2 regions of the Streptococcus pneumoniae genome follow, and region 2 is predicted to be linked to the other one. Evidence: predicted binding sites of a transcription regulator. Region 2 holds the regulator's gene; the other holds the start of a gene.
The links. Region 2 encodes HrcA, which represses chaperone genes, less so after heat shock. Its sites were predicted from a motif close to TTAGCACTCNNNNNNNNNGAGTGCTAA; they were not measured.
Positions count from the first base shown of each region.

Region 1: a site for HrcA is predicted at 4,178-4,204, ahead of groES (co-chaperone GroES). Genes of this name have one in related genera too.

Region 1 is NZ_LN831051.1:823,281-839,158, forward strand. Features, by position in the region: gene AT689_RS04405 (LytTR family DNA-binding domain-containing protein) at 1-126, shown strand, start outside; gene AT689_RS04410 (LiaF transmembrane domain-containing protein) at 132-806, shown strand; gene AT689_RS04415 (cell wall-binding repeat protein) at 967-1,158, shown strand; gene AT689_RS13080 (hypothetical protein) at 1,183-1,245, shown strand; gene AT689_RS04420 (DUF4651 domain-containing protein) at 1,443-1,742, shown strand; gene AT689_RS04425 (thioredoxin family protein) at 1,739-2,056, shown strand; gene ytpR (YtpR family tRNA-binding protein) at 2,072-2,698, shown strand; gene AT689_RS04435 (SDR family oxidoreductase) at 2,731-3,492, shown strand; gene AT689_RS04440 (single-stranded DNA-binding protein) at 3,570-3,965, shown strand; gene groES (co-chaperone GroES) at 4,235-4,519, shown strand; gene groL (chaperonin GroEL) at 4,535-6,157, shown strand; partial or broken gene AT689_RS12965 (epoxyqueuosine reductase QueH) at 6,295-7,050, shown strand; gene ntdP (nucleoside tri-diphosphate phosphatase) at 7,490-8,023, opposite strand; gene recX (recombination regulator RecX) at 8,112-8,888, opposite strand; gene rlmD (23S rRNA (uracil(1939)-C(5))-methyltransferase RlmD) at 8,926-10,281, shown strand; tRNA gene AT689_RS04475 (tRNA-Glu) at 10,343-10,414, shown strand; rRNA gene AT689_RS04480 (16S ribosomal RNA) at 10,667-12,212, shown strand; tRNA gene AT689_RS04485 (tRNA-Ala) at 12,264-12,336, shown strand; rRNA gene AT689_RS04490 (23S ribosomal RNA) at 12,461-15,362, shown strand; rRNA gene rrf (5S ribosomal RNA) at 15,439-15,554, shown strand; tRNA gene AT689_RS04500 (tRNA-Val) at 15,559-15,631, shown strand; tRNA gene AT689_RS04505 (tRNA-Asp) at 15,634-15,706, shown strand; tRNA gene AT689_RS04510 (tRNA-Lys) at 15,731-15,803, shown strand; tRNA gene AT689_RS04515 (tRNA-Leu) at 15,809-15,878, shown strand, end outside.
Region 2 is NZ_LN831051.1:2,088,316-2,104,193, forward strand. Features, by position in the region: gene AT689_RS11050 (LytTR family DNA-binding domain-containing protein) at 1-176, opposite strand, end outside; gene AT689_RS11055 (hypothetical protein) at 453-782, shown strand; gene AT689_RS11060 (ABC transporter permease) at 950-1,999, opposite strand; gene AT689_RS11065 (ABC transporter ATP-binding protein) at 1,996-2,727, opposite strand; gene AT689_RS11070 (HIT family protein) at 2,795-3,205, shown strand; gene AT689_RS11075 (hypothetical protein) at 3,215-3,502, shown strand; gene AT689_RS12955 (hypothetical protein) at 3,664-4,038, shown strand; gene dnaJ (molecular chaperone DnaJ) at 4,360-5,496, opposite strand; gene AT689_RS11085 (hypothetical protein) at 5,701-6,054, opposite strand; gene dnaK (molecular chaperone DnaK) at 6,067-7,890, opposite strand; gene grpE (nucleotide exchange factor GrpE) at 8,370-8,894, opposite strand; gene hrcA (heat-inducible transcriptional repressor HrcA) at 8,921-9,955, opposite strand; gene AT689_RS11105 (DUF2812 domain-containing protein) at 10,119-10,628, opposite strand; gene hsdR (EcoAI/FtnUII family type I restriction enzme subunit R) at 11,236-13,569, shown strand; gene AT689_RS11120 (class I SAM-dependent DNA methyltransferase) at 13,582-15,045, shown strand; partial or broken gene AT689_RS12245 (restriction endonuclease subunit S) at 15,045-15,878, shown strand, end outside.

The sequences.
Region 1 (15,878 bases), 850 kb from region 2:
ATTTACTCAGTGGACAAGTCCTTTTCAGGAACGGGCACCATTTCCTTTTATCAGACGCACAAGGAGGTTCATGTCTCACGGCATTACCAATCCCTCCTAAAAGAAAATCTAAGAAACATGAGGTAAAAAACATGAAAAAGAAAGCATTTGGTATTGTTTTATTGGTTTTAGCAGCTTGGATCTTGCTGCAAGGGAATTTTGGAATTCCTTCTTTGGATGGTAAAATATGGCCTTTACTAGGTATTGTTTTTTTTGCTTATAAGTCCATTGAGTCCATCCTTAGACGTCATCTCACTTCGGCAGTTTTTACAGGTTTACTGGCGCTCATCATTGCAAATTACGCTTATGACTTGTTACCAGTTACCAATCATTCTCTTATTTGGGCTAGCATCTTGGTGGTACTTGGTGTTGGTTATCTGACGCATTCAAGTAAGTTCTGGAATGAAAAAAAATGGTGGTACAATGGGAAAAAAACAGTCGTCACGGATAAGGAAGTCGCTTTTGGTAGCGGGACCTTCTATAAGCAAGATCAAGATCTCGTAGATGACCAAGTGGAAGTCGCTTTTGGGGATGCTAAAATCTACTATGATAATGCAGAGATGCTAGGTGATTTTGCAACTTTAAATATTGAAGTGGCCTTCGGGAATGCAACCGTCTATGTTCCACAACACTGGCGTGTAGATTTGAAAGTAGAAACCTCCTTTGGTGCAGCTAAGGCTGACGCTCCTGTAGCCCCAACCAGCAAAACCTTGATTATCCGTGGAGATGTGGCTTTTGGGAAGTTGGAAATTGTCTACGCTAAATAAAAAAATCTTCACTTCAACCATCAAAATAGGCGTACTAAGAGTAGGAAATTGATGCCTTGCTCTGATTTCAGTTCTATGGTTGTTAGACTTTAAAAAATGAAATGCTGCCTTTAAAAGTTGTATATTTTTCGATATTTTGGCTTTTACGTTTGATGTATCTATGTACTACAGCGTAGATGATGTAGTGTCGAATGCTTTTAAAAAACGAATGATATTGGACAGTTTTTTTTCCTTTAATTGCTCAGGAACCATGAAAGTCAGTACTTGGGTTTATGACAAGGGAGAATGGTATTATGTAAGTTCTTCTGGTTCCATGATTGCGAATGATTGGGTCAAAGACAATGGCAAGTAGTATTATCTGGCTTCATCAGGTAAGATGCTTCGCAATACCTACACACCTGATGGTTACTACGTTGGCAACTTAGGTGCCTGGCAATAAGAATAATACTCTTTGAAAATCTCTTCAAACCACGTCAACGTCGCCTTATCTACAACCTCAAAACCGTGTTTTGAGCAGCCTGCGGCTAGCTTTCTAGTTTGCTCTTAGTATAAGAAGTCCTTTTCCTTAAAGGAAGAGGCTTTTTACTTGCTTTTCTGCTGCTTCCTCATTTGTCCTGAAGCCTTTTTTGTGTTAAAATGAATGGTATGAAAGCTAAAAAAATGTGGATGGCAGGCTTGGCTCTGCTAGGTATCGGAAGCCTTGCTCTTGCTACGAAAAAAGTTGCAGATGACCGTAAGCTCATGAAGACTCAGGAAGAGTTGACAGAGATTGTGCGAGACCATTTTTCCGACATGGGGGAAATTGCGACCCTTTATGTTCAAGTTTACGAAAGCAGTCTGGAGAGCTTGGTTGGTGGCGTCATTTTTGAGGATGGCCGTCATTATACCTTTGTCTATGAAAATGAAGACCTAGTCTATGAGGAGGAAGTCTTATGATACAGCCAGCAAGTTTAGAAGAATTAGCATCTTTAGTGGAAAAAGCGGGCAAGAAGGTCTTCCTTTTTGTGGCAGACTGGTGTGGCGATTGTCGTTATATTTATCCTGCCTTACCAGAGATTGAAGAGACCAATCCAGAGTTCACCTTTATTCGAATGGACCGAGATCAGTATATGGATTTGGCCAAACTCTGGGATGTTTACGGAATTCCTAGCCTTGTTGTTCTAGAAAAGGACAAGGAAATCGGTCGTTTTGTCAATCGCGACCGTAAAAGTAAGGAGCAAATTAACGATTTTTTAGCAGGATTGAAATAGGAGAAAAAGGAAACAATGATTTTTACGTATAACAAAGAACATGTCAGTGATGTCCTTATGGTCATCGTGAAAAATAGCGGAGATGCCAAACTGAATGTGGAACGCAAAGGCAAGGTAGCCCGTGTTTTCCTCAAAGAAAATGGGGAAACAGTAGCTTGGAACATTTTTGAGGTTTCGAGCTTGTTTGAAATTGCAGAGCGCGGTCAAGTCTTTTTATCAGATGAGCAAGTCGCTCGTTTGAACCAAGAATTACAGGCGGAAGGTTTTACAGAAGAAATTGTTAATGATAAGGAACCTAAGTTTGTTGTTGGTGAAATTGTCGAGATGGTAGCTCATCCAGACAGTGACCACCTCAACATCTGCCAAGTTGCAGTCGCAAGTGACAAGATAGTGCAAATCGTTGCAGGAGCACCTAATGCGCGTGTTGGGTTGAAAACCATTGTGGCTCTTCCTGGTGCCATGATGCCAAAAGGGAATTTCATTTTCCCAGGCGAACTTCGTGGTGAAAAGAGTTTTGGGATGATGTGTAGTCCTCGTGAATTGCATTTGCCAAATGCTCCGCAAAAACGTGGGGTGCTTGAATTATCAGAAGACCAAGTTGTCGGAACACCGTTCGACCCAGCGAAACACTGGACTGCCTAGGAACTTGTCAGCATCTGATAGAAGGAAATAAGATGGCAAAAAATGTAGTGATTACGGGAGCAACCTCAGGAATCGGTGAAGCGATTGCGCGTGCTTATCTGGAGCAGGGTGAGGATGTCGTTCTAACAGGACGACGGATAGACAGATTAGAAATCCTCAAGTCGGAGTTTGCAGTAAGCTTTCCAAATCAAACCGTCTGGACTTTTCCACTAGATGTGACGGATATGGTCATGGTGAAGACTGTTTGCTCTGATATTCTAGAAACGATAGGGAGGATTGATATCTTGGTCAACAACGCCGGACTGGCTCTTGACTTGGCTCCCTATCAAGACTATGAGGAGTTGGATATGTTGACCATGTTGGATACCAATGTTAAAGGTCTGATGGCGGTTACTCGCTGTTTCTTGCCAGCAATGATAAAAGTCAATCAAGGTCATATTATCAATATGGGGTCAACCGCAGGAATCTACGCCTATGCTGGTGCCGCTGTTTACTCAGCTACCAAGGCTGCGGTTAAGACCTTTTCGGATGGACTGCGAATTGATACCATCGCAACGGATATCAAGGTGACAACCATTCAGCCTGGGATTGTCGAAACAGATTTCTCAACTGTTCGTTTTCATGGTGATAAAGAGCGAGCTGCGTCCGTTTACCAAGGAATAGAAGCCTTGCAAGCTCAGGATATTGCAGACACAGTAGTCTATGTGACCAGTCAGCCTCGCCGTGTTCAGATTACAGATATGACCATTATGGCCAATCAACAGGCGACAGGTTTCATGATTCATAAAAAATAAGAAATTTCCTCGAAAAGTTACAAATTTCTGTAACTTTTTTTGATTTCCTACGAATAGATAAGTAGGAGGAAGAAAATATGTATAATAAAGTTATCATGATTGGGCGTTTAACGTCTACACCAGAATTGCACAAAACCAACAATGACAAGTCGGTAGCGCGAGCAACTATCGCTGTGAACCGTCGTTACAAAGACCAAAACGGTGAACGTGAAGCTGATTTTGTCAATATGGTCCTATGGGGCAGACTAGCAGAAACTTTGGCAAGCTACGCAACCAAAGGTAGTCTCATTTCCGTTGATGGAGAATTGCGTACCCGTCGCTTTGAGAAAAATGGCCAAATGAACTACGTGACCGAAGTACTTGTAACAGGATTCCAACTCTTGGAAAGTCGTGCTCAACGTGCCATGCGTGAAAATAATGCAGGCCAAGATTTGGCAGATTTAGTCTTGGAAGAGGAAGAATTGCCATTTTAATACTCTTCGAAAATCTCTTCAAACCACGTTAGCTTTATCCACAACATCAAAGCAATGCTTTGAGCAGCTTGCGGCTAGCTTCCTAGTTTGCTCTTTGATTTTCATTGAGTATAAACATTAAAAAGTCTGAGTTGGTCTCAGGCTTTTTATCTTGAGAAAGTCAGACTTTTTTCTTGATTATTTCTGACTAAGTGATACAATAGAACTATGAATTAGCACTCAGGTATAAAGAGTGCTAATAATATCTATCTCATTATGGAGGAAATCAGATGTTGAAACCATTAGGGGACCGTGTGGTCTTAAAAATAGAAGAAAAAGAACAAACCGTTGGGGGCTTTGTTCTCGCAGGTTCAGCCCAAGAAAAAACCAAAACAGCCCAAGTTGTGGCTACTGGACAAGGTGTTCGTACCTTGAACGGTGACTTGGTTGCTCCAAGTGTTAAAACTGGAGACCGTGTCTTAGTTGAAGCCCACGCAGGTCTTGATGTCAAAGATGGCGATGAAAAGTACATCATCGTAGGCGAAGCTAACATCTTGGCAATCATTGAAGAATAGAAGGAGAAAGTAAGTATGTCAAAAGAAATTAAATTTTCATCAGATGCCCGTTCAGCTATGGTCCGTGGTGTCGATATCCTTGCAGACACTGTTAAAGTAACCTTGGGACCAAAAGGTCGCAATGTCGTTCTTGAAAAATCATTTGGCTCACCATTGATTACCAATGACGGTGTGACTATTGCCAAAGAAATTGAATTAGAAGACCATTTTGAAAATATGGGTGCCAAATTGGTATCAGAAGTGGCTTCAAAAACCAATGATATCGCAGGTGATGGAACTACAACTGCAACTGTTTTGACCCAAGCAATCGTCCGTGAAGGAATCAAAAACGTCACAGCAGGTGCAAATCCAATCGGTATTCGTCGTGGGATTGAAACAGCAGTTGCCGCAGCAGTTGAAGCTTTGAAAAACAACGCCATCCCTGTTGCCAATAAAGAAGCTATCGCTCAAGTTGCAGCCGTATCTTCTCGTTCTGAAAAAGTTGGTGAGTACATCTCTGAAGCAATGGAAAAAGTTGGCAAAGACGGTGTCATCACCATCGAAGAGTCACGTGGTATGGAAACAGAGCTTGAAGTCGTAGAAGGAATGCAGTTTGACCGTGGTTACCTTTCACAGTACATGGTGACTGATAGCGAAAAAATGGTGGCTGACCTTGAAAATCCGTACATTTTGATTACAGACAAGAAAATTTCCAATATCCAAGAAATCTTGCCACTTTTGGAAAGCATTCTCCAAAGCAATCGTCCACTCTTGATTATTGCGGATGATGTGGATGGCGAGGCTCTTCCAACTCTTGTTTTGAACAAGATTCGTGGAACCTTCAACGTAGTAGCAGTCAAGGCACCTGGTTTTGGTGACCGTCGCAAAGCCATGCTTGAAGATATCGCCATCTTAACAGGCGGAACAGTTATCACAGAAGACCTTGGTCTTGAGTTGAAAGATGCGACAATTGAAGCTCTTGGTCAAGCAGCGAGAGTGACCGTGGACAAAGATAGCACGGTTATTGTAGAAGGTGCAGGAAATCCTGAAGCGATTTCTCACCGTGTTGCGGTTATCAAGTCTCAAATCGAAACTACAACTTCTGAATTTGACCGTGAAAAATTGCAAGAACGCTTGGCCAAATTGTCAGGTGGTGTAGCGGTTATTAAGGTCGGAGCCGCAACTGAAACTGAGTTGAAAGAAATGAAACTCCGCATTGAAGATGCCCTCAACGCTACTCGTGCAGCTGTTGAAGAAGGTATTGTTGCAGGTGGTGGAACAGCTCTTGCAAATGTGATTCCAGCTGTTGCTACCTTGGAATTGACAGGAGATGAAGCAACAGGACGTAATATTGTTCTCCGTGCTTTGGAAGAACCCGTTCGTCAAATTGCTCACAATGCAGGATTTGAAGGATCTATCGTTATCGATCGTTTGAAAAATGCTGAGCTTGGTATAGGATTCAACGCAGCAACTGGCGAGTGGGTTAACATGATTGATCAAGGTATCATTGATCCAGTTAAAGTGAGTCGTTCAGCCCTACAAAATGCAGCATCTGTAGCCAGCTTGATTTTGACAACAGAAGCAGTCGTAGCCAATAAACCAGAACCAGTAGCCCCAGCTCCAGCAATGGATCCAAGTATGATGGGCGGGATGATGTAAGCTTTCTATAGAAAACAACTTATAAAAAACACAAAAGGAGGGAATGACTAACCCTTCTTTTTATAATATTCACTTCTAAATTGATTTGAGCTCTTCTAACTTATATGATAAAATAAGACTAGAAAAAGGAGAAGAACATGATCGATGTAGAAGAAATTCTGTGCAAGATGCCCCCCAATCAGAAGATTAATTATGACCGTGTCATGCAGAAAATGGTACAAGCATGGGAGAAAAATGAGCAGCGGCCAACCATTCTCGTGCATGTTTGCTGTGCCCCTTGTAGTACCTATACACTAGAATATTTGACCAAGTATGCAGATGTGACCATCTATTTTGCCAATTCTAATATCCATCCCAAAGTAGAATACCATAAGCGGGTCTATGTCATCAAGAAATTTGTTAGTGATTTTAATGATCGGACAGGAAATACGGTTCAGTACCTAGAAGCTCCCTACGAACCCAATTAATACCGAAAACTAGTTAGGGGACTAGAGGAGGAGCCCGAAGGTGGCGACCGTTGCAAGGTTTGTTTTGACTACCGACTGGATAAAACAGCGCAAGTGGCTATGGACTTGGGCTTTGACTACTTTGGTTCAGCCTTGACCATCAGTCCTCATAAGAATTCTCAAACCATCAATAGCATCGGAATCGATGTGCAAAAAATTTACACGACCCACTATCTTCCCAACGATTTCAAGAAAAATCAAGGCTACAAACGTTCAGTAGAGATGTGTGAGGAGTATGATATCTATCGTCAATGTTATTGTGGCTGCGTCTATGCAGCCCAAGCCCAGAATATTGACCTGGTTCAAGTTAAGAAGGACGCCACAGCATGCTTGTTGGATAAGGATGTTGAGAAAGACTATTCTCATATCAAATTTATAGTAGATTGAAACTAGAATAGTACACCTCTACTTCTAAAACATTGTTAGAAATCGATTTGACTGTCCTTATTTCATTTTACTATACTGTTACGAAATTAGATATATAAATGAAAACTTGCCTCAAGGTAGGTTTTTTGCTAGTAGAAAAGCGATAGACAGAAATTGTTGGACTCTTAAAAAAATGAAGTTTTGCTCAAAAGAGCTTCTTAAATTAAAACGAGCAATTATCAGTTCAAATCTGTTTCAAAAGAAGAACGGATAAATTAATCGATGCTTTGTTTTTGAGTTAGGAAGTTAAGCATGCCAAACTGAGTCGTAGGAATAAATTTCTTTATAGAAATGTGTTGTAACTCTGCTATAATGGATTTATTCCTTTTTGTGTTTACACAATTTATTTTATACTACCAAAAAAACAAGGTCAGGATTTTGTTCCTGACCTTTGACAACTTTACCGATTCTTTAGTTCTACATAGCGCTTGTACCAAATGTTTACATAGGCTTCTGAGAAAGGACCACGTCCATTGTTAATCCAATCAACAAGAATTTTGACATGTTCTTTTAAAATATAGTCCAAGTCATCAGAATAATTCATTTTGCGTTTGTGACGCTCGTACTCTTCAACGTCCAAGAGACGTTTTTCCCCATCTGTAAAAATTTTAACATCCAAATCGTAATCAATATACTTCAGTGCTTCTTCATCCAGATAGTAGGGGCTAGCCATATTGCAATAGTAAGAAGTTCCATTATCACGAATCATGGCAATGATATTAAACCAATATTTCTTGTGAAAGTAAACAATAGCCGGTTCTCGAGTGACCCAACGACGACCATCACTTTCGGTAACAAGTGTATGATCGTTGACACCAATAATGGCGTTTTCTGTTGTTTTTAGTACCATGGTGTCCCGCCAAGTTCGGTGGAGACTCCCATCATGCTTATAACTTTGAATTGTAATAAAGTCGCCTTCTTTTGGAAGCTTCATAACTAACCAACTTTCTACAATTTATAAGTTTATCATTTACTATTGTACCATAAAATTACCTAAAATCTGTGAATTTCACTTGGAAATATTAAAGATATTCTCTAAGAGCGCTTGCTATATCCGAAAAATCGTAGCCCTTTCGTGCTAAAACTTGAGTTAAACGCTGCTTCAGTTCGTATCCTTCATACTTTCGGGCATACTTAGTATATTGCTTATCAAGTTCCTTGAAGATGAGTTCCTGAGTCGTTTCTTCATCAACTTGACTATCCAATTCGTCAAAGGCAATTTTAGCATCAAAATAAGAGAAGCCCTTGTTAGTCAAGTTCTGGATAATCTTATCTTGCAGGGCACGAGCTGGAAGTTTTCCCTCATATTTTTTCAATAGTTTATTGGCTACACGTTGAGCAACTTCCGAAAAATCAAAATCATTCAAGATTTCTTCTATAGTAGATTTTGAAATTCCTTTTTGTGCTAATTTCTGAGTCAGTACATAAGGTCCCTTGTCTCCTGAAAGTTGATTGGCATTGATGATAGCATAAGCGTACTGACCATCATTAATCCACTTATCTTCTTTAAGATTAGCAATAACTTGAGAAACGATGTTTTTATCAATATCGTATTTTTTCAGATATTCTCTGACTTCTTTTTCAGTGCGTGCTTTAAAGGATAAGTGGTAGAGGGCCAGATTCTTACCATAAGAAAATTGAGCAAAGTCTTGAATCTCTTTCAATTCCTCTTCGCTTATCACCTTATCTCTCGATAACATAAAACGAACAATTGTATCTTCGGTGATATAGCATTTGTCGCCATTATCAAGCTCCATCAGATAGAGTCTTTTTTTCTTTTCAAGTTTTGTGATTTTCATAGCTCTATTATAACTCAAAATGTGATAAGATAGGGGTATGAATCTGAAAGTGAAACAAAAAATACCATTAAAAATCAAGCGCATGGGAATTAACGGTGAGGGAATCGGCTTTTACCAAAAAACATTAGTCTTTGTACCAGGAGCTCTCAAAGGCGAAGATATCTATTGTCAGATTACTTCTATTAGACGCAACTTTGTTGAAGCAAAATTACTGAAGGTCAACAAGAAGTCTAAATTTCGAATTGTGCCATCTTGTACTATTTATAATGAATGCGGAGGCTGCCAAATCATGCACCTGCATTATGATAAGCAGCTGGAGTTCAAGACGGACTTACTTCATCAAGCGCTGAAAAAATTTGCTCCTGCAGGATATGAAAATTATGAAATTCGTCCAACTATTGGAATGCAGGAACCAAAATATTACAGAGCTAAGTTACAATTTCAGACTCGAAAATTTAAAAATCAGGTCAAGGCGGGCTTATATGCACAAAACTCTCACTATTTAGTAGAGTTGAAAGACTGCCTGGTACAAGATAAGGAAACCCAAGTGATTGCTAATCGCTTAGCAGAATTACTTACTTATCACCAGATTCCAATCACGGATGAGAGAAAAGTTCTAGGTGTCCGTACTATTATGGTCCGACGCGCGAGAAAGACCGGACAGGTTCAGATTATTATTGTTACAAACCGCCAGCTTAATTTAACTCAATTGGTAAAAGAGTTGGTTAAAGATTTCCCAGAAGTTGTGACAGTAGCTGTTAATACAAATACAGCTAAAACCAGTGAGATATATGGTGAAAAGACAGAGATTATCTGGGGGCAAGAGAGTATTCAAGAAGGTGTACTCAATTATGAATTTTCACTATCCCCTCGAGCTTTTTATCAACTAAATCCTGAGCAAACAGAAGTCCTCTATAGCGAAGCAGTAAAAGCGCTGGATGTTGATAAAGAAGACCATTTGATTGACGCTTATTGTGGAGTTGGAACGATTGGATTTGCCTTTGCAAAGAAAGTAAAAACACTCAGAGGTATGGATATTATTCCAGAAGCTATTGAAGATGCCAAGCGAAATGCTAAAAGAATGGGATTTGACAATACTCATTATGAAGCTGGAACGGCAGAAGAGATTATTCCTCGTTGGTACAAGGAAGGCTACCGAGCAGATGCTTTGATTGTTGACCCACCACGTACAGGTCTGGATGATAAGTTATTAGATACTATTCTTACTTATGTACCAGAAAAAATGGTTTATATTTCTTGTAATGTTTCGACCTTGGCTCGTGATTTGGTACGCTTAGTAGAAGTCTATGATCTTCATTATATCCAGTCGGTCGATATGTTCCCACATACAGCTCGAACTGAAGCTGTTGTAAAATTAATAAAAAAAGTTTAAAAAAGGTGTTGACAAAACATAAAAAGACTGTATAATAGTAAGAGTTGAAAATAACAACTCAGGTCCGTTGGTCAAGGGGTTAAGACACCGCCTTTTCACGGCGGTAACACGGGTTCGAATCCCGTACGGACTATGGTATGTTGCGGTTGGAACACTTGATGAAAAAAAGTTTAAAAAAGCTTAAAAATCTTCAAAAAAGTGTTGACAAGCGAAAGCGGCTGTGATATACTAATATAGTTGTCGCTTGAGAGAAGCGAGTGACAAAGACCTTTGAAAACTGAACAAGACGAACCAATGTGCAGGGCGCTACAACATAAGTTGTAGTACTGAACAATGAAAAAAACAATAAATCTGTCAGTGACAGAAATGAGTGAGAACTCAAACTTTTAATGAGAGTTTGATCCTGGCTCAGGACGAACGCTGGCGGCGTGCCTAATACATGCAAGTAGAACGCTGAAGGAGGAGCTTGCTTCTCTGGATGAGTTGCGAACGGGTGAGTAACGCGTAGGTAACCTGCCTGGTAGCGGGGGATAACTATTGGAAACGATAGCTAATACCGCATAAGAGTAGATGTTGCATGACATTTGCTTAAAAGGTGCACTTGCATCACTACCAGATGGACCTGCGTTGTATTAGCTAGTTGGTGGGGTAACGGCTCACCAAGGCGACGATACATAGCCGACCTGAGAGGGTGATCGGCCACACTGGGACTGAGACACGGCCCAGACTCCTACGGGAGGCAGCAGTAGGGAATCTTCGGCAATGGACGGAAGTCTGACCGAGCAACGCCGCGTGAGTGAAGAAGGTTTTCGGATCGTAAAGCTCTGTTGTAAGAGAAGAACGAGTGTGAGAGTGGAAAGTTCACACTGTGACGGTATCTTACCAGAAAGGGACGGCTAACTACGTGCCAGCAGCCGCGGTAATACGTAGGTCCCGAGCGTTGTCCGGATTTATTGGGCGTAAAGCGAGCGCAGGCGGTTAGATAAGTCTGAAGTTAAAGGCTGTGGCTTAACCATAGTAGGCTTTGGAAACTGTTTAACTTGAGTGCAAGAGGGGAGAGTGGAATTCCATGTGTAGCGGTGAAATGCGTAGATATATGGAGGAACACCGGTGGCGAAAGCGGCTCTCTGGCTTGTAACTGACGCTGAGGCTCGAAAGCGTGGGGAGCAAACAGGATTAGATACCCTGGTAGTCCACGCTGTAAACGATGAGTGCTAGGTGTTAGACCCTTTCCGGGGTTTAGTGCCGTAGCTAACGCATTAAGCACTCCGCCTGGGGAGTACGACCGCAAGGTTGAAACTCAAAGGAATTGACGGGGGCCCGCACAAGCGGTGGAGCATGTGGTTTAATTCGAAGCAACGCGAAGAACCTTACCAGGTCTTGACATCCCTCTGACGACTCTAGAGATAGAGTTTTCCTTCGGGACAGAGGTGACAGGTGGTGCATGGTTGTCGTCAGCTCGTGTCGTGAGATGTTGGGTTAAGTCCCGCAACGAGCGCAACCCCTATTGTTAGTTGCCATCATTTAGTTGGGCACTCTAGCGAGACTGCCGGTAATAAACCGGAGGAAGGTGGGGATGACGTCAAATCATCATGCCCCTTATGACCTGGGCTACACACGTGCTACAATGGCTGGTACAACGAGTCGCAAGCCGGTGACGGCAAGCTAATCTCTTAAAGCCAGTCTCAGTTCGGATTGTAGGCTGCAACTCGCCTACATGAAGTCGGAATCGCTAGTAATCGCGGATCAGCACGCCGCGGTGAATACGTTCCCGGGCCTTGTACACACCGCCCGTCACACCACGAGAGTTTGTAACACCCGAAGTCGGTGAGGTAACCGTAAGGAGCCAGCCGCCTAAGGTGGGATAGATGATTGGGGTGAAGTCGTAACAAGGTAGCCGTATCGGAAGGTGCGGCTGGATCACCTCCTTTCTAAGGATAAGGAACTGCGCATTGGTCTTGTTTAGTCTTGAGAGGTCTTGTGGGGCCTTAGCTCAGCTGGGAGAGCGCCTGCTTTGCACGCAGGAGGTCAGCGGTTCGATCCCGCTAGGCTCCATTGGTGAGAGATCACCAAGTAATGCACATTGAAAATTGAATATCTATATCAAATAGTAACAAGAAAATAAACCGAAAACGCTGTAGTATTAATAAGAGTTTATGACTGAAAGGTCAGAAAATAAGGTTAAGTTAATAAGGGCGCACGGTGGATGCCTTGGCACTAGGAGCCGACGAAGGACGTGACAAACGACGATATGCCTTGGGTAGCTGTAAGTAAGCGATGATCCATGGATTTCCGAATGGGGGAACCCAACAGGTAATACCTGTTACCCACATCTGTTAAGGATGTGAGGAGGAAGACGCAGTGAACTGAAACATCTAAGTAGCTGCAGGAAGAGAAAGCAAAAGCGATTGCCTTAGTAGCGGCGAGCGAAACGGCAGAAGGGCAAACCGAAGAGTTTACTCTTCGGGGTTGTAGGACTGCAATGTGGACTCAAAGATTATAGAAGAATGATTTGGGAAGATCAGCCAAAGAGAGTAATAGCCTCGTATTTAAAATAGTCTTTGTACCTAGCAGTATCCTGAGTACGGCGGGACACGTGAAATCCCGTCGGAATCTGGGAGGACCATCTCCCAACCCTAAATACTCCCTAGTGACCGATAGTGAACCAGTACCGTGAGGGAAAGGTGAAAAGCACCCCGGGAGGGGAGTGAAATAGAACCTGAAACCGTGTGCCTACAACAAGTTCGAGCCCGTTAATGGGTGAGAGCGTGCCTTTTGTAGAATGAACCGGCGAGTTACGTTATGATGCGAGGTTAAGTTGAAGAGACGGAGCCGTAGGGAAACCGAGTCTGAATAGGGCGCCTTAGTATCATGACGTAGACCCGAAACCATGTGACCTACCCATGAGCAGGTTGAAGGTGCGGTAAGACGCACTGGAGGACCGAACCAGGGCACGTTGAAAAGTGCTTGGATGACTTGTGGGTAGCGGAGAAATTCCAAACGAACTTGGAGATAGCTGGTTCTCTCCGAAATAGCTTTAGGGCTAGCGTCGACATTAGAGATTCTTGGAGGTAGAGCACTGTTTGGGTGAGGGGTCCATCCCGGATTACCAATCTCAGATAAACTCCGAATGCCAATGAATTATGGTCGGCAGTCAGACTGCGAGTGCTAAGATCCGTAGTCGAAAGGGAAACAGCCCAGACCACCAGCTAAGGTCCCAAAATAATTGTTAAGTGGAAAAGGATGTGGGGTTGCACAGACAACTAGGATGTTAGCTTAGAAGCAGCTATTCATTCAAAGAGTGCGTAATAGCTCACTAGTCGAGTGACCCTGCGCCGAAAATGTACCGGGGCTAAAACAATTTACCGAAGCTGTGGATACCTTTATAGGTATGGTAGGAGAGCGTTCTATGTGTGATGAAGGTATACCGTGAGGAGTGCTGGAACGCATAGAAGTGAGAATGCCGGTATGAGTAGCGAAAGACAGGTGAGAATCCTGTCCACCGTAAGACTAAGGTTTCCAGGGGAAGGCTCGTCCGCCCTGGGTTAGTCGGGACCTAAGGAGAGACCGAAAGGTGTATCCGATGGACAACAGGTTGATATTCCTGTACTAGAGTATGTAGTGATGGAGGGACGCAGTAGGCTAACTAAAGCAGACGATTGGAAGAGTCTGTCTAAGCAGTGAGGTGTGAATTGAGTCAAATGCTTAATTCTATAACATTGAGCTGTGATGGGGAGCGAAGTTTAGTAGCGAAGTTAGTGACGTCACACTGCCAAGAAAAGCTTCTAGCGTTTAAACATACTCTACCCGTACCGCAAACCGACACAGGTAGTCGAGGCGAGTAGCCTCAGGTGAGCGAGAGAACTCTCGTTAAGGAACTCGGCAAAATGACCCCGTAACTTCGGGAGAAGGGGTGCTGACTTAAAGTCAGCCGCAGTGAATAGGCCCAAGCAACTGTTTATCAAAAACACAGCTCTCTGCTAAATCGTAAGATGATGTATAGGGGGTGACGCCTGCCCGGTGCTGGAAGGTTAAGAGGAGTGCTTAGCGTAAGCGAAGGTATGAATTGAAGCCCCAGTAAACGGCGGCCGTAACTATAACGGTCCTAAGGTAGCGAAATTCCTTGTCGGGTAAGTTCCGACCCGCACGAAAGGCGTAATGATTTGGGCACTGTCTCAACGAGAGACTCGGTGAAATTTTAGTACCTGTGAAGATGCAGGTTACCCGCGACAGGACGGAAAGACCCCATGGAGCTTTACTGCAGTTTGATATTGAGTGTCTGTACCACATGTACAGGATAGGTAGGAGTCTAAGAGATCGGGACGCCAGTTTCGAAGGAGACGCTGTTGGGATACTACCCTTGTGTTATGGCCACTCTAACCCAGATAGGTGATCCCTATCGGAGACAGTGTCTGACGGGCAGTTTGACTGGGGCGGTCGCCTCCTAAAAGGTAACGGAGGCGCCCAAAGGTTCCCTCAGAATGGTTGGAAATCATTCGCAGAGTGTAAAGGTATAAGGGAGCTTGACTGCGAGAGCTACAACTCGAGCAGGGACGAAAGTCGGGCTTAGTGATCCGGTGGTTCCGTATGGAAGGGCCATCGCTCAACGGATAAAAGCTACCCTGGGGATAACAGGCTTATCTCCCCCAAGAGTTCACATCGACGGGGAGGTTTGGCACCTCGATGTCGGCTCGTCGCATCCTGGGGCTGTAGTCGGTCCCAAGGGTTGGGCTGTTCGCCCATTAAAGCGGCACGCGAGCTGGGTTCAGAACGTCGTGAGACAGTTCGGTCCCTATCCGTCGCGGGCGTAGGAAATTTGAGAGGATCTGCTCCTAGTACGAGAGGACCAGAGTGGACTTACCGCTGGTGTACCAGTTGTCTTGCCAAAGGCATCGCTGGGTAGCTATGTAGGGAAGGGATAAACGCTGAAAGCATCTAAGTGTGAAACCCACCTCAAGATGAGATTTCCCATGATTATATATCAGTAAGAGCCCTGAGAGATGATCAGGTAGATAGGTTAGAAGTGGAAGTGTGGCGACACATGTAGCGGACTAATACTAATAGCTCGAGGACTTATCCAAAGTAACTGAGAATATGAAAGCGAACGGTTTTCTTGAATTGAATAGATATTCAATTTTGAGTAGGTATTACTCAGAGTTAAGTGACGATAGCCTAGGAGATACACCTGTACCCATACCGAACACAGAAGTTAAGCCCTAGAACGCCGGAAGTAGTTGGGGGTTGCCCCCTGTGAGATAGGGAAGTCGCTTAGCTCTAGGGAGTTTAGCTCAGCTGGGAGAGCATCTGCCTTACAAGCAGAGGGTCAGCGGTTCGATCCCGTTAACTCCCAAAGGTCCCGTAGTGTAGCGGTTATCACGTCGCCCTGTCACGGCGAAGATCGCGGGTTCGATTCCCGTCGGGACCGTTTAAGGTAACGCAAGTTATTTTAGACTCGTTAGCTCAGTTGGTAGAGCAATTGACTTTTAATCAATGGGTCACTGGTTCGAGCCCAGTACGGGTCATATATGCGGGTTTGGCGGAATTGGCAGACGCACCAGATTTAGGATCTGGCGCTTAACGGCGTGGGGGTTCAAGTC
Region 2 (15,878 bases):
AAGGTTTCCCCATATTGGTTCTCAAGATTACTTAAATTTTGAACCATATTAAAACTAGCCTCTTCTGTAACAATCTTTACAGTATGGGCTTTAGTTGGATGTGTTTGGATATAGTAGACATCGTCGACGTTTACTTTATAGACTGTTTTCTGTGTCTGAATAATCATATGTTTCATTGGATTCTCCTCCTAAGAAAAGAATAACAGAAAAAATCTAACACAAGCACACCCAATCCTAAACAGTCTTTGAAAGCTCCTAAAAGAATTATTTTTCTACAATATCATGATGAGCTTACCACTATTTTATCATAAAATTCACTCAGCGCAATTCAAGACATTTCAATGACAATTAAAGATTTAAAGGCGAAAAAGGAGATAAAAGTGATAGACTGACAGTATCAAAACACAGTTGCTAGAATCAAGACTGGCACCCAGATTAGAGGAGGAATTCTCATGACAGATACAGACCCTATCAAAAGAGCTCAGACTTTGATTACTGACTTAAACAAAGCCTATCAAGCATGCAAACAGGCAACCGCTGACGACGTCCGCTTTCAGGAGCAATTAAACTCTATTCTTGGTTTTCTAGCCAAGGCTGAAACAGTGGATAATCGATTCTTGATTGAATTGGAAAAATTTTACCAGACTTCCAGTCTTCTCATGGGACTCAGCGCTCTTGATCCAGATGCTCCAACTCGCGCCGCTTGGCGGGCCTATGACCGCTTCCACTTTGACCAAGTCAAGACCAAGTTAATACTCAATGAGAATCAAAGAGCAAACTAGGAAGCTAGCCGCAAGCTGTACTTGAGTACGGTAAGACGACGCTGACGTGGTTTGAAGAGATTTTCGAAGAGTATAAGTCTCTACGGACCAACCATTATCCTGTAGTAACAAAAAAGAAGTTGAGACAGACTGAACTCAACTTCTTTTTTAGTGTCGTATCAGCAATGTTAGTCCTGCATCTGACGTTTTACCTGATAAGGCAAATACAAGACTAGTAAAACCAAACCAGCTCCTAGTAAGGCTAGAAGGGCTAGTTTTTCTTGGAAGGTAATCAACCCAACAACTACTTCCACAAGTAAAACAAAACTGGTCAATCCTCGAACTACCTCCTGTAAGCCTTTTTCCTTTTGCCCCTTGTCCAGCGGAAAGAGTTGGGTCAAATACTGGTAGTCAAAGGCATGATAGAGGGCCAGCAACTGGAAGAGCAAGAGGTAGTTAAAGAGAACTACCACTGCTGTCGCAATCCAAGCTTGCTCGATAAAAACCTGCGCCAGTACGGAAAGTAAGAGAAGACGAAGACTGAGAGCAAAGAGGTCGCCATTTCGCAGATAAGAACGCAGATAGAGATTTTGCCAAATCTTCCCAGGCACCTTCTGAACAGCCTTTAAGATAAAGTCCAGATAGGCACGACGCTTGACACTGTTTGAAATTCCCTTGACCTGCGTAAAGAGGGCAAAGAAACGAAGCAAGACTTGCTTACGCTTGCTTTCTTGAGAAATAAGATAGTCCCAGTCCAGTCCAGTTTCAGTGAAAAATTTGCTGGCCTTTTGACGAAAGTGGAAATATTTTCCTACCCCCAATAAAAGCACATAGAGCAGAAAAACTGGCAAGCCATAACCCATTGCTAAAAACAAGGGCGCAAATAACAGCAAGAAAAGGGTCTGTACAAAGAGCCAAAAGACTAGGGAAATGCCAGTTTGACGCTTGAGATGGAGCTTGATTTCCTCTTCTCCAACTAAGAGAAAGAGCTTGTCTGGAGCCTCCATATAGGTGGCAATTCCTCCCCAAAGTAAAAGTAAAACAGACGTAATTCCTACAAACAAAAGGATAGGCCAATGATTTTCAGGAAAATGTTGTAAGAGTTGACTGTACTGGTAGGCTAGAAAGCCCAACAGGACAAGCAGGAACAAGACAAAGTGGTCATTGAGCACATAGCGCAGATAACCAAGACACTCCTTACGAAAGGCCTGCTTTCTCTTTAAAAACAAGTCTTTCATAGATCCTCCTCTTTGGTCAGAGCCAAGTAAATATCATTCAAACTAGCCTCAGGCATATCAAAGGCTTCACGTAGTTGCAGGAGATTGCCTTTGGCACGCACCTCTCCCTTGTGAAGAATGACAAAGGCATCACACATCTTCTCCGCCGAATCCAGCACGTGGGTACTCATGAGAATAGACTTGCCCTTTTGCTTCTCCACTTCCAAAAGCTGAATCAAATCAGAAATAGCCAGCGGATCAAGACCAAGGAAAGGCTCATCCACGATGAAAAGACTTGGATCCACCACAAAAGCACAGATAATCATGACCTTCTGCTTCATCCCTTTTGAAAAATGAACAGGGAACCAGTCTAATTTCTGTTCCAAACGGAACATTTTTAACAAGGGCTCTACTCGTTCGAAAGCCACTTTTTGCTCAATACCGTAAGCCATAGCAACCGTTTCGATATGCTCTCTGAGGGTCAATTCCTCATACAGACTAGGCGTCTCAGGAATGTAGCCAATCTGCTTGCGGTAGCTAGTCGCATCTCCTTGCAGAGTCAGGCCATTGATATTGATGGAGCCACTATAAGGTGCCAACAGACCGATAATCTCATTGATCGTCGTTGATTTCCCAGCACCATTGAGACCAATCAAACCGACCAACTGCCCACTTTCAACAGTAAAGGACACATCTTTCAAAACAGGAACATGAACATAGCCACCTGTCAGGTTTTTAATTTCTAACATATTTTCTCCAAATCTGGTATAATGTAGCTATATTATATCAAAATTCAGTACAGTAGAGGTAGATTTTATGTCAGATTGCATTTTTTGTAAAATCATCGCAGGGGAAATTCCTGCTTCAAAAGTATATGAAGATGAGCAGGTCCTTGCCTTTCTTGATATCTCTCAAGTAACACTAGGACACACCTTGGTCGTGCCAAAAGAACACTATCGCAATCTTTTGGAGATGGATGCTACGAGCGCCAGCCAACTCTTTGCCCAAGTACCAAAAGTAGCTCAAAAAGTCATGAAAGTCACTAAGGCTGCTGGTATGAATATCATTTCCAACTGTGAAGAAGTCGCTGGTCAAACAGTTTTTCATACTCACGTTCACCTTGTGCCTCGCTACAGTGCTGACGATGACCTCAAGATTGATTTTATCGCCCACGAACCAGACTTTGACAAACTTGCTCAAGTCGCTGAAACCATCAAAAACGCTTAAGGAGTTGCTATGAAATTATCCAACCTACTGCTATTTGCAGGAGCTGCAGCCGGAAGTTATCTGGTTACAAAAAATCGCCAAACCATCACAGATGAAGTCTTGAATACCACTGACCGCGTTCAAGCTATCAAGGACGATGTGGATATTATCCAAAACAGCCTGCAAATCATTAACCAGCAAAAAGAACTTATCAAGGAATACCAAGAAGACTTGACTTACAAGTTTAAGGTCTTGGAAAAGGATATCCAGACTAGACTAGCTGTGATAAAAGAAATGCAGGGAACTGAAGATAAGTAAAAAGAGCCCCCCGGCTCTTTTTTAAAACGTAAACAAGTTATAGTGAATTGAATTTAGAATAGCACACTATAGTTTCTAAAGCATTGTTAGAGATTACTTTAAAATCCTCTTATCAATTTGTTCATATTCTATTTCAATCTATTATATATATCCCATCAACTATGCATCATAATTTAGGTAACTCATACTCAATAAAAATCAAAAAGCAAACTAGAAAGCTAGGCACAGACTGCTCAAAACACCGTTTTAAGGTTGTGGATAGAACTGACGAAGTCAGCTCAAAACACTGTTTTGAGGTTGTAGATACGACTGACGAAGTCAGCTCAAAACACTGTTTTGAGGTTGTGGATAGAACTGACGAAGTCAGCTCAAAACACTGTTTTGAGGTTGTAGATACGACTGACGAAGTCAGCTCAAAACACTGTTTTGAGGTTGTGGATAGAACTGACGAAGTCAGTAACCATACCCATGGCAAGCCGACGCTGACGTGGTTTGAAGAAATTTTTGAAGAGTATCATTCACCATTTCACAACTAAATCGAAGACTTTCTGCCGTAATGAAAACACCTGAAACAGCTTGGTTTCAGCTGTCCGGAAACTTTAAGACTTAGGTTCAAAGTTTAGGTATGGAACTTCGAAGGAGGTCGCTACCGTCCGTCATTACTTAGGAAAGTCTTAAAAAATCTATAAAGTAAAAAGAGCCCGACAGCTCTTTTTGTTTATACTCAATGAAAATCAAAAAGCAAACTAGGAAACTAGCCACGGGCTGCTCAAAACACTGTTTTGAGGTTGTAGATACGACTCACATATATACGGCAAGGCAACGCTGACGTGGTTTGAAGAGATTTTCGAAGAGTATTATTCTCCATCAAAGGCATCTTTTATATGGTCAAAGAAGCCTTTTTTCTTTGGATTTACTTTCAAGTCACCAGCAGTCGCGAATTCTTTCAAGGCTACTTTTTGGCGGTCGTTCAAGCCTGTCGGTGTTACGACATTAACAGTAACGTATTGGTCACCAACTGCACCGCCACGAAGGCTCGGTGCCCCCTTACTACGTAGGCGGAATTTCTTACCAGTCTGAGTTCCCTCTGGAATAACCAATTCAACATCACCGTGAACAGTTGGAATATCTACTGTATCACCAAGAGCCGCTTGGACAAAGTTGAGGTTGAGATTGTAGAAGATAGTCGTTCCTTCACGTTCAAACTTGTCGCTAGCTTCTACAGAAACTACTACATACAAGTCACCATAAGGTCCACCGTTAAAGCCTGCTTCACCTTGACCAGCGAGGCGAATTTGTTGACCTGTTTCCACACCAGCAGGGATTTTCACATGTACGCTATGAGCTTGTTTCTCATGACCTGTTCCATGACAGGTTGTACATGGATATTTGATTTCTTTTCCTCGACCGTGACAGACATCACAGGTTACTTGGCGACGCATCATACCAAGAGGAGTCTGCGTATCGACGTTAATGACACCAGCGCCATGACAGCGTCCACAAGTGACTGGACTTGTCCCTGGCTTAGCACCAGAGCCATTACATGTACGACAGCCAGCTTCACGATGATACTTAACTTCCTTCTCAGTTCCGAAGATAGCTTCTTCAAATGTCAAATTGACACGATACTGGAGATCATCTCCTTGGCGAGGAGCGTTTGGATTGCGCGAAGAACCGCCTCCGCCGAAGAAACTTGAGAAAATATCCTCAAAACCACCGAAGCCACCTGCCCCATTGAAACCACCGAAACCACCAGCTCCACCAAAACCACCATTGGCGCCTGCAGCACCATACTGGTCATAGGCAGCACGTTTTTGGTCGTCACTCAAAGTCTCATAGGCTTCTTGAACTTCCTTGTACTTGTCCTCAGCACCAGGCTCCTTGTTGATATCTGGGTGATATTTTTTGGAAAGCTTACGATAAGCCTTTTTGATCTCGTCTGCCGAAGCGTTTTTTGACACCCCCAGACGATCATAAAATTCAGTATTGTTCATACAAGATACCAAGACCGTAAAATTCGACTGAAAAATAGGAAATCTGACGCTGGAGCGACGCTCCTAGACAGATTTCTCTTTTTTCCGAGAATTTAGGTCGGGTTCAATTCCTTTCTTTTATATTGATGAGATAATACTCCAGCCACTCGGCCCTATCCCTTTTTACCGAAAAACAGAGGCTGGGTTGCAACCTCTGTGGTTAGATTATTCATTTGAAATAAAAATGGTTGTATTATCTCTAGTAGTAATCTTCAAAGACCTTTTAGCTAAATCAAACTCAAATTTATTATAGTGTGGGTCTTGTGTTTTATATAGGTGTAACTCCTGACATATATGATCCGAAAAGTAAATCATAACATCTTTAAACACAGAAGTGTAGTCATATTTACTCTTACCAACAGCTACTTCTGTAAATTCTTTATAAATGACATTTCCATTTCTTTCCACAGTCACCAGCATTTCTGTTGGATTATAATCCAAATTAAATAATTCTTCAAAAAACTTTATCTTTTCATGATAATCTGCAATGTCAGAAAGATTATTTTTATTAACACTCATAACACTAGCCCCTTATTTTTCCGTAAACTCTCCGTCTACGACGTCATCGCCTGCGTTTCCTGTTGCTTGTGCGCCTTCTGCTCCTTCTTGAGCTTGTTGCGCTGCTGCGGCTTGTTCGTAGAGTTTAACAGCAAGTCCTTGAGCTTTTTCGTTCAATGCTTCAAGTTTCGCTTTCATGTCGTCCAAGTTGTTGTCTTCTTGAGCTTTCTTAAGGTCATCAAGGGCAGCTTGGGCAGCGTCACGTTCTGCGTCGAAGCCTTTACCTTCAGTTTCCTTGATTGTCTTTTCAGTCGCAAAGATTGCTTGGTCTACTTCATTACGAAGGTCTACTTCTTCTTTACGTTTCTTATCGGCTTCAGCGTTTGCTTCTGCATCTTTCATCATGCGGTCGATTTCTTCGTCAGTCAAACCTGAGTTCGATTGGATGACAATAGTTTGTTCTTTTTGAGTTCCAAGGTCTTTGGCCTTAACAGACACGATACCGTTCTTGTCGATGTCAAATGTTACTTCGATTTGAGGAATTCCACGAGGTGCAGCTGGGATATCAGTCAATTGGAAGCGTCCAAGAGTCTTGTTATCTGCTGCCATTGGGCGTTCACCTTGAAGAACGTGGATATCAACGGCTGGTTGGTTGTCTGCTGCTGTTGAGAAGACTTGTGATTTAGATGTTGGGATTGTAGTGTTGCGATCGATAAGTTTTGTAAATACTCCACCCATTGTTTCGATACCAAGTGACAATGGCGTTACATCAAGAAGGACAACGTCCTTGACATCACCAGTAATCACACCACCTTGGATAGCCGCACCCATAGCAACTACTTCATCAGGGTTTACTGATTTGTTTGGTTCTTTACCAGTTTCAGCTTTAACAGCTTCAACAACGGCAGGGATACGAGTTGAACCACCAACAAGGATAACTTCGTCGATTTCTGACAAGCTCAAACCTGCATCTGAAAGGGCTTGACGAACTGGAACTTTTGTACGTTCAACAAGGTCACGAGTCAAATCATCAAATTTCGCACGAGTCAAAGTCATTTCCAAGTGAAGAGGTCCAGCCTCACCTGCAGTGATAAATGGCAAGCTGATTTGTGTTGAAGTTACACCAGAAAGGTCTTTCTTCGCTTTTTCAGCCGCATCTTTCAAACGTTGCATTGCCATCTTGTCAGTAGACAAGTCGATACCGTTTTCTTTCTTGAATTCTGCTACCAAGTGGTCAATGATTTTTTGGTCAAAGTCGTCACCACCAAGTTTGTTGTCCCCTGCAGTTGACAATACGTCGAAGACACCGTCACCCAATTCAAGGATAGAGACGTCGAATGTACCACCACCAAGGTCAAATACCAAGATTTTTTCTTCTTTATCAGTCTTGTCCAAACCATAAGCAAGAGCTGCTGCAGTTGGTTCGTTAACAATACGTTCTACTTCAAGACCAGCAATTTTACCAGCGTCTTTTGTTGCTTGACGTTGAGCGTCGTTGAAGTAAGCCGGAACTGTGATAACAGCTTTGGTTACTTTCTCACCAAGGTAGTCTTCAGCGTAGCCTTTCAAGTATTGAAGGATCATAGCTGAGATTTCTTGTGGAGTGTATTCTTTTCCATTTGCAGAAACTTTTTCAGAAGTTCCCATCTTAGATTTGATAGAGATAACTGTATCTGGGTTTGTGACTGCTTGACGTTTTGCAGCATCACCAACGATGATTTCTCCGTTTTTGAATGAGACTACAGATGGAGTTGTGCGGTTTCCTTCTGGGTTTGCGATGATTTTGCTTTCAGTTCCTTCAAGAACTGCAACTGCTGAGTTTGTTGTACCTAAGTCAATACCGATAATTTTAGACATGTGTTTTTCTCCTTGTTAGTTAATTTTCTATTTTTCTTTTTGATACTCTTCTTAAGTGGCGACGCCGTCAGAGCTTGACTTCGTCAATCTCTTTGACTAAACTTTGAGCCTAAGGTCTCAAAATTTGCGCAAATAGCGCCACGGCGAAGAGTATCGTGTTTGGTTCGCTTCGCTCACTATTACAAAGCCAAACATATTTTATCTTTCTTCATAGTTTATTGTCGTTTCGGACAAGTTTTCTATTATGTAAATTGCGACACGAAGAGTCGAAATCGATTTTATTTCGACGACGAGTTAGTAAGGAAGCTAGGCAAACGCCATAGCGATTGCCGTTTTCTGACGAGTTGCTTTAGCTACCGTCAGAATTGCCGAATCGAACACGCCCTAAGCTCTGAGTAAAAAAGATAGATTTTCTTGTGTTCATCGAACACTTCGTTAATCTCCTATTTTTACTGCGAGCTTTTTACGGGCTTTGTATCTTAGTTATACACCACTACCATTGCTGGGCGTAGGATGCGGTCATGGAGTTTGTAGCCTTTTTGAAAGACTTGAGCGATGGTATCTACTGGGTGTTCATCGTCTGCTGGGAGAGTTTGGATGGCCATATGGTAGTTATGGTCAAATTCGCCATCTGCTGCGATTTCTTCAATTCCTTCTTCTTTCAAAGCGTGAATCAAGCTTTCTTGCACCATCCCCAAGCCCTTCTTCACATCATCTGTCAAACCTTCAACTGCAAGTGCACGCTCAAGGTTGTCAAGAGATGGTAAGATTGCTTTTGCCAAGTCCTGGCTACGATAACGTTGCAAGTTTTGACGTTCTTCATTGGCACGGCGTTGGATATTTTGCATTTCTGCATGAGCGCGAAGATATTTGTTTTCGAACTCATCTGCACGTTCATTTGCCAAGTCCAACTCAGACTTTTCAGGAGTTGTTTCTTCAGCTGTTTCCACAACTTCCTCTTCTTGAACTTCTTCTACTTCTTCATTTTTTATATCTTGGGCCATGTTCGCCTCCTTTAATGATTTCAATCTTAATGTACTTCGTAATGATTACTGCTGAGGTAGCGGTAAAAATCTGTCAACTTCATGGTCAAAACACGGTTGACCACATTGATTTGATTGATTAGCTGTTGGTAATCCAGATTAACTGGACCGATAATGGCTAGAATTCCAACTCCCCGATAAGGAATGAGGAACTTACTACTAATCACCGCTAGGTCAGCTAAACAGGACTCTTGACCGTCTGCAATACGAACATTTTGCATCTGATCCTCACGCAACCCCTCACGAATCTCCAAGGCCACCTTTTGCGGTTGGTCAAAGAACTGATAGGCTGCTAGATTGGCAAAATTCAAGAGATTGACCTTGCCCGCCATCACAATGTTTTCGTTGAACATTTCCTTAAAGATGTGTTCAAAGAAATCGATGACATTATCCGTTGTTGTAAAGTAACGCTGGATAATCTGCGGAATCTCCGTCCGAATCTTGTAGTGAATATCTAAAACGGTGTGACCGAGGAAACGTTCCTGAATGATGCTCTTCAGTTTCAGCAAATCCTCCTGCAAGAAGTTCCTTGGAATCAGAAACTGACTAGTAACCGTTCGCGACTCGTCTAGGGTAAATACCGCCAAGGCTGTATGTTGCCCCAAAACAACGATATCAAAGGCTGTCAAACGTTGCCTGCTCGGCTCAACATCCAGTGCCACTACCGTACAGCCACTCAGGTCTGTTAGCAAGTTAGCAGCCTCTTGCAGAATATCCTCCAATTTGAAGAATTCCTGATCAAAGGCTTTGACAATCTCATATACCTCATTTTCAGCCAGCCGGTGAAAATCCAGTGAGTGTTTCACATAGTACTGAAAACCAGCAACACTTGGCATCCGACCGCTTGAAGTATGAGCCTTCTCAAGCAACCCTTGTTTTTCTAGTTCCGCCATGTCATTACGAATGGTTGCACTGCTAGAGTTAATAGACTCTTGCAAGGCTTTTGATCCGACAGGTTCGTGCGTTTTGGTAAAGATGTCAATAATCAGATTTAAAATATCCTGCTGACGCTCTGTAACCATCTCATCACTCCTCTCTGTCTGATCAATTAGCACTCAATGCATCCAAGTGCTAACTTATGATTCTATTATACACCCTTAGAAGAGAATGTCAAGACAAAAACTCAAAAAATTAGCACTCTTTTATCAAGAGTGCTAAAAATCAATCTGAAGACCTAGAACCTTGCTATTCATCTACTCGGTATTTCCTTTTTAGTCTGAAATAACCATGAATTAGATAAGAAATCAGAAAAGCATATAAAACAAAAATAAGAAAGAAAGACATAGAAAGATCCTCTCTAAACAAACTCGTACAAACAACAAGACCACCTAAGAAAGTAGCTGTACAGGAACGAAGTCTAGATCGCATAACTTCCCATTTGAGCCCCTTACTCATATAGACTTGATCCTCTGGAAGTAAATCAGAAGACGATTTACGAAGAATCGAACAAGAACCTGCTCCTATCAATTCCCAACCTCTATCTCTAAAATCTTGCAGTTCATGCTTATATTTTTTAAGAAATCTAGAATCATAGATACGGTAGATGACATCGTCTGGTTGACATTGGTCAAAATAGAACAAACCAAAACGACTCGTTCTATACCTCCAACCTTTCAAATGCATCTCATGTAAATATTCTTCTTTCTTGTCCAAATCAACAATGGTGAAAATCCGAAATTCTACTCTGCTATTCATTGTCTTACCCCAAAATTAGAAAACATGCCTAGCGTTATTTATTAGATAATTCTTTCCACTTTTGACTCAATCTCCAAAAAATATAAGAAATCTGAATCGCAAAAACTATCAATAAAACCCAATCTATTATGAAAATCAAAAACACTTCCCAACTGAAAGAACTACCTCCAGTGACAAACTTTGAGAAAAACGGTAGTAGAGCTAAAAAGAGAAGCAAAATAGGAAGCATCCGCATTGTTAAAATCCGTTTGGCATAAAAAAATCTTTATTTAAACGAAAATATTATGGCAAAATTTACGCCAGTTTTTGAACGGCTGATGTAGATATTTTATACTTTCAAAATGTTTAAATGTGATTATTTATTTTTGAAAAATAGCTCACCAGCCCGACTGAAAGTGCTTATAGAATGATAATAAGTCGCCTGCCGAAAACAGCGGAAAATAGCGGTGTTATGCGGAGATAATCTGACGCGATGCGAAAGTATATTGCATACTTATTTTCAACAATTTAGCAGAGTATTTTTATAAGTGTGATATAATAGAAGTATAATTTGTTCTGATAGTTTATTTTATGGAGAAGTAGATTTTTAGAATGCGGAGGGTTCAATATGGTTGAGTTTATAAAGTCTAAGAAAGAAATGAGTGAGGAGGATATTAAAGCAAATTTCATCACTCCTGCTATTGTATCCAAAGGATGGAAAAATGGTGAGCATATCGCTTACGAAGAATACTTCACTGATGGTCGAATTGAGGTTAGAGGAGATAAGGCTCGTCGTAAAGAAGGAAAAAAATCAGACTATTCACTGTATTACCAATTTGGAACTCGAATTGCAATTGTTGAGGCAAAGGATAATAAACACAGCGTTCGAGCAGGATTACAACAAGCTATTGAATATGGAGAGATTTTAGATGTTCCATTTGTTTATTCTTCAAATGGTGATGGCTTTATTGAACACGACCGTATCACGAGAGAAGAACGTGAGCTGGAGTTAGACGAATTCCCTACTCGTGAAGAATTATTTTCTCGTATGACGAAGGAAAAAGGATTGACGTACGAAATTACAGAAGCTATCTCAACTCCATACTATACAGACGCCTTCTCAATGAAAACGCCACGCTATTATCAGCAAATAGCTATCAACCGTACTATTGAAACAGTTGCCAGAGGACAAAAACGAGTAATGTTTGTGATGGCAACAGGAACGGGGAAAACGTTCATGGCTTTTCAAATTATTCATCGCCTTCGAAAAGCTGGTTTGGCTAAACGAGTTTTATTCTTAGCGGATAGAAACATCTTAGTAGACCAAACGATGGCTGAAGACTTTAAGCCATTCGAAAAGGTAATGACGAAAATTACACCAAAACTTTTGACTGCTCCTGAAAAATTAAATTCTTTTGAAATTTATCTAGGGCTTTATCAGCAACTAACTGGTGAAGATGGAACTGAAACACATTATCAAAAATTTGACAAAGACTTCTTTGATTTAATCGTAATTGATGAAGCGCACCGTGGTTCAGCTAAGGAAAACAGTAACTGGCGTAAGATAATTGATTATTTCAGTTCTGCGACACAGATTGGGATGACCGCTACTCCTAAAGAAACCAAGAATGCTTCCAATACGGAATACTTTGGTGAGCCAATCTATACTTATAGTTTAAAACAGGGAATCGAGGATGGTTTTTTGGCTCCATATCGTGTTATGAGGGTTAATTTAGATGTGGATGTGGATGGTTATCGTCCAGAAACTGGAAAAGTTGATACTAACGGACAATTAATAGAAGATAGGTACTACGGCAGGAAAGATTTTGATAAAACCATTGTCATTGATGATAGAACGCAAAGAGTTGCCAAGTTTGTTTCTGATTATATGAAGCAAAGCAATGCACGATTTGATAAAACAATTGTTTTTTGTGTTGATATTGACCATGCCGAGCGAATGCGTGCTGCACTTGTAAAAGAGAATCTAGACTTAGTCCAAGAAGACTATCGTTATGTCATGCAAGTAACTGGTGACAACGCTGAAGGAAAAGCTCAACTGGATAACTTTATGGATGTCAATTCTAATTTTCCCGCTATTGTAACAACGTCTAAATTATTAACGACAGGAGTTAATGCTAAAACATGTCGTTTGATTGTTTTAGACTCTAATATCCAATCCATGACTGAATTTAAACAAATTATTGGTCGTGGCACACGTCTTTATCCTCAAAAGGGGAAAGAATTTTTTACGATTATTGATTTTCGAAATGTTACCAATTTGTTTGCTGACCCTGATTTTGATGGTGAGCCAGTGAAGGTGCTGGAAACAGGTGCGAAAACAGTCAGTGGTTCCACGCCCGGTTTCGTAGATGAGGAAGGTGACCCAGTAGAAAAATATATCGTTACAGACAAGCAGGTTACCATTCTTAATTCTACTGTTCAAGTATTGGATGAAAACGGGAAACTGATTACCGAAAGCCTGACCGACTACACTCGGAAGAATATCTTAGGTAGCTACGCCACTTTGAACGATTTTATCACAGTTTGGCATACGGCGTATAAAAAGAAGCTTATCTTAGACGAACTTTATAAAAAAGGAGTTTATCTAGATGCTATTCGAGAGTCGGAGGGAATATCAGAACAAGAAATCGATGATTTTGATTTACTCCTAAAACTTGCCTATGGTCAAAAAGAATTAACCAAAACGGAACGTATCAATAAACTCAAACAAAGCGGATATTTATATAAATATAGTGAGGAAGCGCGTGCTGTTTTGGAAATTTTACTGAACAAATACATGGATAAAGGTATTGGAGAACTCGAAAGCATTGAAACATTAAAACTTCCAGAATTTCAGATATATGGTGGAACCTTCAAAATCATCAATACTTATTTTGGAGATAAAAAACGATATTTACAAGCAATTAAAGAATTGGAGCAAGAGCTATTTACAGTAGCTTAATGAAAGGAAAGTATGTCAATTACATCATTTGTAAAAAGAATTCAAGATATCACTCGAAACGATGCTGGTGTTAATGGTGATGCTCAACGTATTGAGCAAATGTCTTGGTTATTATTCTTAAAAATTTATGATAGCCGTGAAATGGTTTGGGAATTAGAAGAAGACGAGTATGAGTCAATTATCCCAGAGGAATTAAAATGGCGAAATTGGGCTCATGCTCAAAATGGGGAACGGGTATTGACAGGCGATGAATTACTTGATTTTGTCAATAACAAGTTATTCAAAGAGTTGAAAGAGCTTGAAATAACTTCAAATATGCCTATTCGAAAAACGATTGTTAAATCAGCTTTTGAAGATGCGAACAACTATATGAAAAATGGCGTCTTGTTACGCCAAGTCATCAATGTTATTGATGAAGTTGATTTCAATAGCCCTGAAGATCGTCATTCGTTTAATGATATTTACGAAAAAATTCTTAAAGATATTCAAAATGCTGGGAACTCAGGAGAATTTTATACGCCACGTGCAGCGACTGATTTTATTGCCGAAGTTCTTGACCCAAAACTTGGAGAATCAATGGCAGACCTTGCTTGCGGAACAGGAGGCTTCTTGACTTCGACTCTGAACCGTTTAAGTAGTCAACGTAAAACTAGTGAAGATACCAAAAAATATAATACAGCTGTTTTTGGTATTGAAAAGAAAGCATTTCCTCATCTTTTAGCAGTTACAAATCTGTTTCTTCACGAAATTGATGACCCTAAAATTGTTCATGGAAATACTTTGGAGAAAAATGTTCGTGAATATACGGATGATGAAAAATTTGACATTATTATGATGAATCCACCTTTTGGAGGGTCAGAATTAGAAACAATAAAAAATAACTTTCCAGCAGAATTACGGAGTTCTGAAACAGCTGATTTATTTATGGCTGTCATTATGTATCGTTTGAAAGAAAATGGTCGTGTTGGAGTTATTTTACCTGATGGTTTTCTATTTGGTGAAGGTGTAAAAACTCGCTTGAAACAAAAACTGGTAGATGAGTTCAACTTGCATACGATTATTAGGTTGCCTCATAGTGTCTTTGCACCGTATACAGGAATCCATACGAACATTCTTTTCTTTGATAAAACAAAGAAAACAGAAGAAACTTGGTTTTATCGTTTAGATATGCCAGATGGTTATAAAAATTTCTCGAAAACTAAGCCGATGAAGTCAGAACACTTCAATCCTGTTCGTGACTGGTGGGAAAATCGTGAAGAGATTCTGGAAGGTAAGTTCTACAAATCTAAATCATTTACACCTAGTGAATTGGCTGAGTTGAATTATAATTTAGACCAGTGTGGTTTTCCAAAAGAGGAAGAGGAAATCTTAAATCCCTTTGAGTTGATTCAGAATTATCAAGCGGAAAGAGCAACTTTAAATCATAAGATTGATAATGTATTAGCTGATATTTTGCAGTTGTTGGAGGACAAATAATGACACCAGAACAACTTAAAGCAAGTATTCTCCAAAGAGCGATGGAAGGGAAATTAGTGCCGCAAAATCCCAATGACGAACCTGCAAGTGAATTATTAAAGAGAATTAAAGCTGAAAAAGAAAAACTTATCAGTGAAGGAAAAATCAAACGAGATAAAAAGGAAACTGAGATATTTCGTGGTGATGATGGGAAACATTATGGGAAGTTTGCTGATGGAAGTACTCAAGAAATTGATGTTCCTTATGATATTCCTGATACTTGGGAGTGGGTGAGGATATATTCTACATTGGTTGAAATTGTCAGAGGTGGCTCTCCACGACCAATCAAAGATTATCTTACTTCTGAAGTAGATGGAATAAATTGGATAAAAATAGGTGATACTGAAAAGGTGAAAAGTATACAATAATCTTTAACTGAAAAATCAAACATCCAGTGCTTAACAAAACTAGATTTGCAAAAAAGTGTACATTATTGTTCAACAGTTAACATATCTAAAAATATTGCTGTAGTAGAGACCTTATATTTGAATGTTGATGGTGCAATACACGATGGATGGTTGGCTATTTCGAACTATGAAAACTCATTAAATAAAGATTACTATTCTATATTCTTTCATCAAATGTAGTTTATTCTCAATTTCTATCTCTAATTAGTGGAGCTGTTGTGAACAAACTTGAATAGTGATAAAGTTGCTTCTATTCTTATCCCTCTCCCCCCACTATCCGAACAACAACGCAATAATAGAAGCAATCGAATCAGCTTTAGAAAAAGTAGATGAATATGCTGAAAGTTATAATAGACTAGAACAGCTAGATAAAGAATTTCCAGATAA